Regions from separate parts of the Bacillus sp. XB1 genome, predicted to be linked through region 1. Evidence: riboswitches for the same ligand, from Rfam matches in the RefSeq annotation. Region 1 holds a riboswitch; each other region holds the start of a gene.
The links. Region 1 has a riboswitch for S-adenosylmethionine ahead of ACK1U5_RS22580 (bifunctional O-acetylhomoserine aminocarboxypropyltransferase/cysteine synthase). Riboswitches for the same ligand answer to the same signal wherever they lie in the genome.
Positions count from the first base shown of each region.

Region 1 (3,192 bases):
AAGTAATAGTAATGTTATAGCTATTGGCTTTCGTAACGCATAGCTTGAAATTGCTGTCGTTACGATGGCAACAGATGCTACTGGATCTATAGGAAGAATAGATGCTACAGCGTATCCGATACTTGACCCGGAAAATATAATTGGGAAGATATGTCCACCTCGCCACCCTGTGTTCAAACAAACGGCAGTAATGCACAACTTTAAAATCCCTGAAAGAAGTAGTATCCAAAAAGATAAATGGCTCCATTCAACAACTAATTCTTTTAATTGATGTTCCCCTGAAAATAATGTGTACGGAAGAAAAGTTCCCGCAATTCCTAATAAAATACCACCGATAATTCCGAGTGTCAGTTTGTATTCCCTAAAAGGGTGAATTAACTTCTCTAATGTGAATTCTAACTTGAAATAAAAGAAACCAACTATAGCACCGATACTAGCAAGTGGAAGAAATGCGATCCATTCATTGAAAGAAAGTGCACCTTCCCCGAAATCAACAATAAAGGATCCACGATTATCGAGTTTACTCAGTAGTAAATAAACAGAAAAACCTGCGAAAGTAGTAGTTAAGTATACAATCGCCTTTTTTCCTTTAGAAAAAGCAGCAATTTGTTCCCCCTCATTTTCATTTGGTGCTAAATAACCGAATAATGGTGCGTTAAAAATGACACTTAAAGTAGCTCCAATTCCGATCTCGGTTAGCTCATTCATACCCTTTAAGGCAAATTTAAAGCGATCCCCTACCCATGTGCACAGTCCGCCTATAATTCCAACTAGTGCGGCTTCTGGACCAAGACTAGCTCCGAAAATTAAAACAATAATCGCTGTTAAAGTAGCCTGATGGACAAAGCGATATTCGATTCGACCAGTTTTTTTATATTCAGCCATCACTTCAGGCATAAGGCGTGGGTATGTACCGAAATGTTTTTGTGATAGACCAACAAGGACCCCGCCAATTATTGTTACGCAAAGGGTGTAATAAGAGGGAAAAGAGAGAACTTCAGGCAAGTATCCCCAAATAAAGTGGATTCCAATATTTATTGTGACTAAAAATAACCAGACTGTAGCTCCTACTATAGATCCTAGAAGAATGCCATATAGAGCAAGTATGTACTGCATATCTTTTTTATTTGTCATGTTATACCTCCGTTATGTAAATCTTAGTAGGTAAAAAAGTGAAATATACTAGTGAAAAATGGATTGAATATATATAGTATCTTTTTGAGAAGATGGCCTATTCAACATATAGGCTAACTTTAGGGGAATTTGAATTTATAGGTTAAATTACTTATTTAATTTTATAGATTGATTTGAGGTTTTTAAAGGTCTTTTTTGAAATAGACTAGAATATATTTCTTTTGTTGCTTTATATGAAACTGTTAACATTTATTTTAGAACATTCAGAAAAACTGTTTGACATTAGGAAATTATTGCTATAAAATCAACGGTAATTGCATAGTCTTATCAAGAAAAGGTGGAGGGACAGGCCCGATGAAACCTTGGCAACAGCCGTATAACGGAATTGTGCCAAATCCTGCAGGTAGTAATCCTGAGAGATAAGAAAGAGCCTTTAGAGCGTGTTTTCAAACTGCTCCTTTCTTGTTTTCAGGAAAGGGGCAGTTTTTTATTTTGTATAAAAGAAAGGAGAATGAGAGATGGGAGAATCATGGGGAAAAGGAACAATTTGTGTGCAAGGTGGCTATACGCCAAAAAATGGTGAACCACGTGTTTTACCACTTTATCAAAGTACAACATATAAATACGATACTTCAGATGATTTAGCAGCCCTATTTAACTTAGAGGCAGAAGGATATATTTATACACGTATTGGAAACCCTACTCTAGCCGCATTTGAGCAGAAGTTATCAGATTTAGAAGGCGGTGTAGGAGCTGTTGCAACGGCTTCTGGGCAAGCAGCTATTATGCTCGCAGTTTTAAATATTTGTAGTAGTGGGGATCATTTACTTTGTTCTTCAACGGTTTACGGGGGAACGTTTAATTTATTTGGAGTGAGTTTGCGTAAACTGGGTATTGATGTTACGTTCTTTAATCCAAATTTAACGGCAGATGAAATTACGGCGCTTGCTAATGACAAGACGAAACTTATCTATGCAGAATCGTTAGGAAATCCAGCGATGAATGTTTTAAATTTTAAAGAATTTTCAGCTGCTGCTAAAGAATTAGAGGTACCTTTTATCGTTGATAATACATTAGCAACTCCTTATTTATGCCAGGCGTTTGAACATGGGGCAAATATTATTGTTCATTCTACGACGAAGTATATCGATGGGCATGCGAGCTCCTTAGGCGGTATTGTAATTGACGGTGGAAACTTTGATTGGACAAATGGAAAGTATCCTGAACTTGTTGAACCAGATCCAAGTTATCACGGTGTAAGTTACGTTCAAAACTTTGGTGCAGCAGCGTATATTGTGAAAGCACGTGTTCAGCTATTAAGAGATTATGGAAATTGTATGAGCCCATTCAATGCATATATTAGCAATATTGGCTTAGAAACATTGCATTTACGAATGGAACGTCATAGTGAAAATGCTCTTGCAGTTGCTAAGTGGCTTGCTAGCCATGAACGTATTGAATGGGTGAATTATCCGGGCTTAGATAGTAATGAAAATTACTCATTGGCACAACAGTACTTGAAAAAAGGCGCTAGTGGTGTTTTAACTTTCGGTATTAAAGGCGGATTAGAAGCAGCAAAAGAATTTATCGCAAATGTAAAACTAGCAACTCTTGTAACGCACGTAGCTGATGCACGAACTTGCGTTATACATCCTGCTAGTACGACGCATAGACAATTAAATGCTGAAGATCAGCGTTTAGCTGGTGTTACATCTGATTTAATTCGTTTATCAGTTGGTATAGAAGATGTTTCTGATATTATTGCAGATTTGGAAGCAGCTCTAGTTGGGGGCAAAACACATGCCGATCATAATTGATAAAGATTTACCGGCTCGCAAAGTGTTACAAAAAGAAAATATTTTTGTAATGACGAAGGAGCGAGCGGAAACACAAGATATACGCGCTTTAAAAATTGCTATATTAAATTTAATGCCAACGAAGCAAGACACAGAGGCGCAATTACTTCGCTTAATTGGAAACACACCGTTACAATTAGATGTTCATTTGCTTCATATGGAATCACATCTATCTCGTAATGTAACGCAAGAACATTTAACA
Region 1 covers NZ_JBNRIL010000003.1:276,571-279,762, reverse strand. The annotation lists gene ACK1U5_RS22585 (chloride channel protein) at 1-1,134, opposite strand, end outside; SAM riboswitch class I at 1,456-1,560, shown strand; gene ACK1U5_RS22580 (bifunctional O-acetylhomoserine aminocarboxypropyltransferase/cysteine synthase) at 1,653-2,951, shown strand; gene metA (homoserine O-acetyltransferase MetA) at 2,935-3,192, shown strand, end outside.

Region 2 (3,192 bases), on a different contig from region 1:
CACCAACAATATGTATATCATATTGCTTCGCCCATTCTATTAACTTTTCTTTCGTTTCCACTCCATCACTATCTGCAATTTCAGAAAGTCTCGTTAAATCATATCCTGTTGTCCATAGTTCTGGTAAGACGATAACATCTGGCCTTTCCTTCATAGCTTCGCTTATTTTATTTTTAGCATTCTCAATATTTTTTTCTACATCTCCAAAAACAATATCCATTTGAATACATGCGACTTTCATTTTTTCAGCCCCATTCTTATTTTTTTCTTTACAAAATACTGGAAAGATTATATCATTTGTCACTAGAATTGTAACAACTTTCAAAAGAGGTGGAAAGTATGAAATTATTTCAACCTTCTGAGATAGTAACATCATTGCCAACACAATTTTTCGCTTCACTTGTTGCAAAAGTTAACAAAGTCGTTGCAGCTGGTCACGATGTTATTAATCTAGGTCAAGGTAATCCAGATCAACCAACACCGCAGCATATCGTAAAAGCTTTACAAGATGCTGCCGAAAAGACCATTCATCATAAATATCCGCCATTTCGCGGACATGAAAGCTTAAAGGAAGCCGTGGCTACATTCTATAAACGTGAATACGGCGTCGAATTAAACCCAAAAACTGAAGTTGCTATTTTGTTTGGCGGGAAGGCTGGACTAGTAGAATTACCGATTTGTTTTACAAATCCTGGTGATACGATTCTCGTTCCGGATCCAGGTTATCCAGATTATTTATCCGGGGTTGCTTTAGCAAAAGCACACTTTGAAACAATGCCGCTTATTGCAGAAAATAACTTTTTACCAGATTATACAAACATTGATGACTCTATTGCAGAGCGTGCAAAATTAATGTTTTTAAACTATCCAAATAATCCTACCGGTGCTACTGCATCAAAAGATTTTTTTGATGCAACCATTCACTTTGCTAATAAACATAATATATTAGTTGTTCACGATTTTGCTTATGGCGCTATCGGATTTGATGGTCAAAAACCTGTTAGTTTCTTGCAAGCAGATGGTGCGAAAGATATAGGAATTGAAATTTACACATTATCAAAAACTTTCAATATGGCTGGCTGGCGCATCGCTTTTGCTGTAGGGAATGAAAGTGTGATTGAAACAATTAACCTATTACAAGATCATATGTATGTTAGTATATTCGGTGCAGTTCAAGATGCTGCTCGAGAAGCGCTATTAAGTTCACAGTCTTGCGTAATAGACCTTGTAAATAGTTACGAATCTCGAAGAAACGCTCTTATTTCAGCCTGTCACTCAATTGGTTGGAATGTAGACATTCCAAAAGGATCATTCTTTGCATGGCTTCCCGTTCCAAAAGGATATACCTCTGAGCAATTTTCTGATATTTTACTAGAAAAAGCACATGTCGCAGTTGCTCCTGGTGTTGGATTTGGTAAGCATGGGGAAGGGTATGTCCGTGTTGGTCTCTTGCATGCAGAAGATAGATTACGGGAAGCCATTAATCGAATTGATAAATTAAATTTTTTCAAAAAGTAATTGACAACACGAAAAATATCTGACAAAATTCAGTTATCTTAAAAATTTAAACATTTCTAAATACTTCTTATCAAGAGCAGGTGGAGGGACGAGCCCGACGAAACCCGGCAACCGATCTACAATTGTAGACACGGTGCTAATTCTCGCAGCATTACGCTGACAGATAAGGAGCTGGTTGTAAAAAAACCTCTCCTTAGCTGAGAGGTTTTTTTATTTAACTAGGAGGTTATAACAATGAGCGGAATTATAGCGACGTATTTAATCCATGATGATTCACATAACTTAGAAAAAAAAGCTGAGCAAATTGCACTCGGTTTAACAATTGGCTCTTGGACTCATTTGCCACACTTATTGCAAGAACAATTAAAGCAGCATAAAGGCAACGTCATTCATGTTGAGGAATTAGCTGAACATGAATATACCAATTCGTATTTACGTAAAAAAGTAAAACGCGGAATTATTAAAATCGAATATCCGCTATTAAACTTCAGTCCAGATTTACCAGCGATTTTAACGACTACATTTGGAAAGCTATCACTTGATGGCGAAGTAAAACTAATTGACTTAACTTTTTCAGACGAGTTAAAAAAACATTTTCCTGGTCCAAAATTCGGGATAGATGGTATTCGAAATCTTTTACAAGTGCATGATCGTCCCCTTTTAATGAGTATTTTTAAAGGAATGATTGGACGAAACATTGGGTATTTAAAAACGCAATTACGCGATCAAGCAATTGGTGGTGTAGATATAGTAAAAGATGATGAAATATTATTTGAAAATGCATTAACACCACTTACGAAACGCATTGTATCTGGAAAAGAAGTTTTACAATCTGTCTACGAAACATACGGTCATAAAACGTTATATGCCTTAAATTTAACAGGACGAACTTTTGATTTAAAAGAAAATGCTAAACGTGCAGTGCAAGCTGGAGCTGATATTCTATTATTTAACGTATTTGCTTACGGACTAGATGTACTACAATCACTTGCAGAAGATGATGAAATCCCAGTTCCTATTATGGCACATCCTGCTGTAAGTGGTGCTTATTCAGCATCCAAGTTATATGGAGTTTCATCACCATTATTACTTGGAAAGCTACTACGTTATGCTGGGGCTGACTTTTCATTATTCCCATCTCCATACGGAAGTGTTGCGCTAGAAAAAGAGGAGGCTCTTGCTATCTCAAAATATTTAACTGAAGACGATGCATTTTTCAAGAAGAGCTTTTCTGTTCCGTCTGCTGGTATTCATCCTGGTTTCGTTCCCTTTATTGTACGAGATTTCGGTAAAGATGTTGTTATTAATGCTGGCGGCGGGATACACGGACATCCAAATGGAGCGCAAGGCGGCGGTAAAGCTTTCCGTACTGCAATTGATGCTACTTTGCAAAATAAACCACTCCATGAAGTAGACGACATAAATTTGCATAGTGCACTACAAATATGGGGAAATCCCTCTTATGAGGTGAAATTATGAGTATTCAAGTATTTTGTGATTTCGATGGCACGATTACAAATAATGATAACATTATGTCCATTATGGAAAAATTCGCACCACCAGAAGCCGAAGAAGTAAAGAATAAAATTTTATCACAAGAACTATCCATTCAAGAAGGTGTTTCTCGATTATTTCAATTCATACCTACTAATCTGCACGATGATATTATTCAAT
Region 2 covers NZ_JBNRIL010000002.1:780,787-783,978, reverse strand. The annotation lists gene ACK1U5_RS19445 (carbon-nitrogen family hydrolase) at 1-325, opposite strand, end outside; gene ACK1U5_RS19440 (pyridoxal phosphate-dependent aminotransferase) at 340-1,518, shown strand; SAM riboswitch class I at 1,583-1,688, shown strand; gene mtnW (2,3-diketo-5-methylthiopentyl-1-phosphate enolase) at 1,753-2,997, shown strand; gene ACK1U5_RS19430 (2-hydroxy-3-keto-5-methylthiopentenyl-1-phosphate phosphatase) at 2,994-3,192, shown strand, end outside.
Region 2: another riboswitch for S-adenosylmethionine. It lies ahead of mtnW (2,3-diketo-5-methylthiopentyl-1-phosphate enolase); the one in region 1 lies ahead of ACK1U5_RS22580 (bifunctional O-acetylhomoserine aminocarboxypropyltransferase/cysteine synthase).

Region 3 (3,192 bases), on a different contig from region 1:
CACATTGCTATTACAAGATTTAAAAGTGATAATTCCACTTGTTTTATGTGTATTTTATTTCATTATTTCACATTCTTTATTAAAACGATTTCAATCTTATGTAAGAACAGTGGTTGAAATGATGAACAATATGAAAGAGACGGAAAATTTAGCTGTGATTGGGACTATGTCTACAACAATTGCCCATGAAATTCGAAATCCACTAACAGCGTTAAAAGGGTTTACGCAAATGCAAAAAGAAAGAAATCCAACTGATACGATGAGCTACGACATTATGCTACAAGAAATTGAAAGGGTTAATGGATTTGTTAGTGAATTGATGTTGTTAGGGAAACCAAAGCCAACAAATTATGAAAGGTGTAATATACGAGACACCCTTCTATATGTTGTGCATCTAATGGAAAGTTATGCAACGCAATATAGAGTTAAATGTAATTTACAAGTAGATGGAAATCTACCGGCTATAAACGGTGATGATAAGCAATTAAAACAAGTGTTATTAAATATCATTAAAAATGGAATAGAATCAATGCCAGAGGGTGGAGAAATTCATATCCGTGCATATCAAAAAACGCAAGGACATTTGTGTATTTCTGTTGAAGACCAAGGATGTGGTATAGAGAATGAGAAGTTAGAAAAAATCGGCAAGGCGTTTTACACAACAAAGGAGAATGGTACAGGACTTGGATTAATGATTACATATAAAATTATTAAGGAACATCAAGGGAGTATCACGATCCAAAGTAGTCTAGGAGTAGGAACGAAAGTAGAAATTTTTCTGCCGACCGTTTAATGTATTTGAGAAAAGATTTTTCAGAAAAGTGTTCTTGTTGTGTAAATATAAACATTTTATAAAATGTTTCAAGAAGGGTTTTTTTTATAAAATACTTCGTTTATAATGGAGGAAAATATCGACATGAGATTGATTGCTCATGTAACGGTTCAGTAGTGTTATGAAAAGATAAGAAGGGGTGCACGCGCATCCTTTTTTCTATGCAGATATTATGAAAGAGGTGGTATGATGGAATTAACATTAAATTCGACTGTATGTTTACACACGATTCAATTTCGAAAAGAGCAAAAGAATTATACTGTAAAAGACACAATTACAGGAGAAAAGTATGAAATGCCGCCACTTTGGATTGATGCATTGGCAATGATGCGTGACGGTTTTTTATTGGGGGAAATTGAGGAGAAATTAAAAGAAGAGTATCCATCCGAAGAAGTGAATATGTTAGCATTCACGAAGCAACTGTTAGAACTAGAACTTGTTGAAATGGTAGATGGGGAAGAAATAGCTTGTACAAAGAAGAAAGAGAAGGATTATTTAGCTTGGTTACGTCCTCATGTTGAGCAATTCTTTCTTAATTTAAATAAAAAAAATAGAAGCAAAGGTCAATGATGATCTTTGCTTTTTTGTATAGTTTGTTTAAAAAATTACAGCAAATGCTCTTGCAAAAGCACCGTCGCTATCTTTAATTTTTAAAGGTGCTGCTGAGAAGAAGAAACGTTTCGTGTGAATGGCATCTAAGTTTGTTAAGTTTTCGATTAAATAAATATTATTCCCAAGTAGTATGTGATGAATTGGTGATGTTGCTGTCGTTACCTCATCAGGAGAAATAAAATCTAAACCGACAGATTTTACTTTTAATTGTACTAGTTCCTCGGCTAATTCTTCAGAAAGATAAAAAGCTTCTTTCTCATACGCCTCCGTGTTCCATTTAGTAGATAGATTGGAATGGAAAATAACAATATCTCCTTCTTTTATATCAGCATCGTGCAGTACTTCTTTAGGTAGTTTTCGTTCTTGTACATGAGTTACATCAATAAGAACAGCTTCACCTACAAATTGATCCAGCGGTAATTGATCGATGGTCGTTGCGCCTGAAATAAAATGCGCAGGAGCATCACAATGCGTGCCAACATGAACGACAGAATGAAAATCTGTAACTTGATAGCCTGATTCTTCAACACTTGTAACAGCTTCTAGTTGTATTTTAGGTGTTCCAGGAAATTGAGACATATTATTTTCAAATGTTTGCGATAAATCAATTACTTTCATTTTACATACCTCCAATATATGTTTTTCAAATAATAAAAAGCTCATCCTTCAGTATCAAGAAAGATGAGCTTTACATGCTAATTGAGTTTTATCTTCCAAAATGCAATGCATTTTGCAGGAATTAGCACCTATTCAGTTCGTATAAACTGAGGTTGCTGGGCTTCAAAGGGCCAGTCCCTCTGCCTCTCTTGATAAAGAAGTATTCAGTTTCGGAATCTTAATTTTCTGATAGTTAAATTGTAATTCATTTCCTTTTTATGTGCAATACAAAATAGGTATTCACCCAAATAAAGCCGCTCGCATATTGTAGCTTATGTAAATAGAATGCTGCGAAGGAGTGAGTGCAGTGACAGGAAATGTATTAAATTATTATGCTGGTGGTAATACAGCTAGGGGATTTCACAATTTATACGAAGAGAATTTAAAAGGATTAGACAGATTATTTATCTTAAAGGGTGGTCCAGGAACGGGAAAATCTTCTTTAATAAAGGCAATAGGTCGTGAATGGGTTGGAAAAGGATATGATATTGAATTTTTACATTGTTCTTCTGACAATAAATCGGTTGATGGTGTAATTATCCCACAATTAAAAGTAGGAATTGTTGATGGGACATCACCGCATGTTATTGAGCCAAAAATGCCAGGAGTTGTTGAAGAGTATATAAATTTAGGAATTGCTTGGGACTCAGATAAACTAAGAAAGCAGAAGTTAGAAATTGAAAGATTTGTTTCAGAAGCAAGCAAAGCTTTTCAGTCTGCTTACGCACGTTTTAAAGAGGCATTGGTTATACATGATGAGTGGGAGAAGATATATATTGATAATATAAATTTTAATAAAGCAAATGAACTAACCGATCAGCTAATCCAGAAATTATTTGCAGATAAAAGCGGGAGACAATCGCTTGTCAAACATCGTTTTTTAGGAGCTGCAACACCGAAAGGAGCAGTTGACTTTGTTCCTAATTTAACAGAAGGGTTACCACATCGTTATTTTATAAAAGGCCGCCCAGGCTCTGGAAAATCAACGATGCTCAAAAAGTTAGCTAAGGCAGCTGAAGAAAAAGGATTTGAAGTTGAAGTATATCATTGCGGATTTGACCCGCATAGTCTTGATATGGTTATCGTAAGAG
Region 3 covers NZ_JBNRIL010000005.1:79,736-82,927, forward strand. The annotation lists gene ACK1U5_RS24525 (ATP-binding protein) at 1-793, shown strand, start outside; gene ACK1U5_RS24530 (hypothetical protein) at 1,022-1,402, shown strand; gene ACK1U5_RS24535 (cyclase family protein) at 1,430-2,062, opposite strand; SAM riboswitch class I at 2,148-2,260, opposite strand; gene ACK1U5_RS24540 (PRK06851 family protein) at 2,409-3,192, shown strand, end outside.
Region 3: another riboswitch for S-adenosylmethionine. It lies ahead of ACK1U5_RS24535 (cyclase family protein); the one in region 1 lies ahead of ACK1U5_RS22580 (bifunctional O-acetylhomoserine aminocarboxypropyltransferase/cysteine synthase).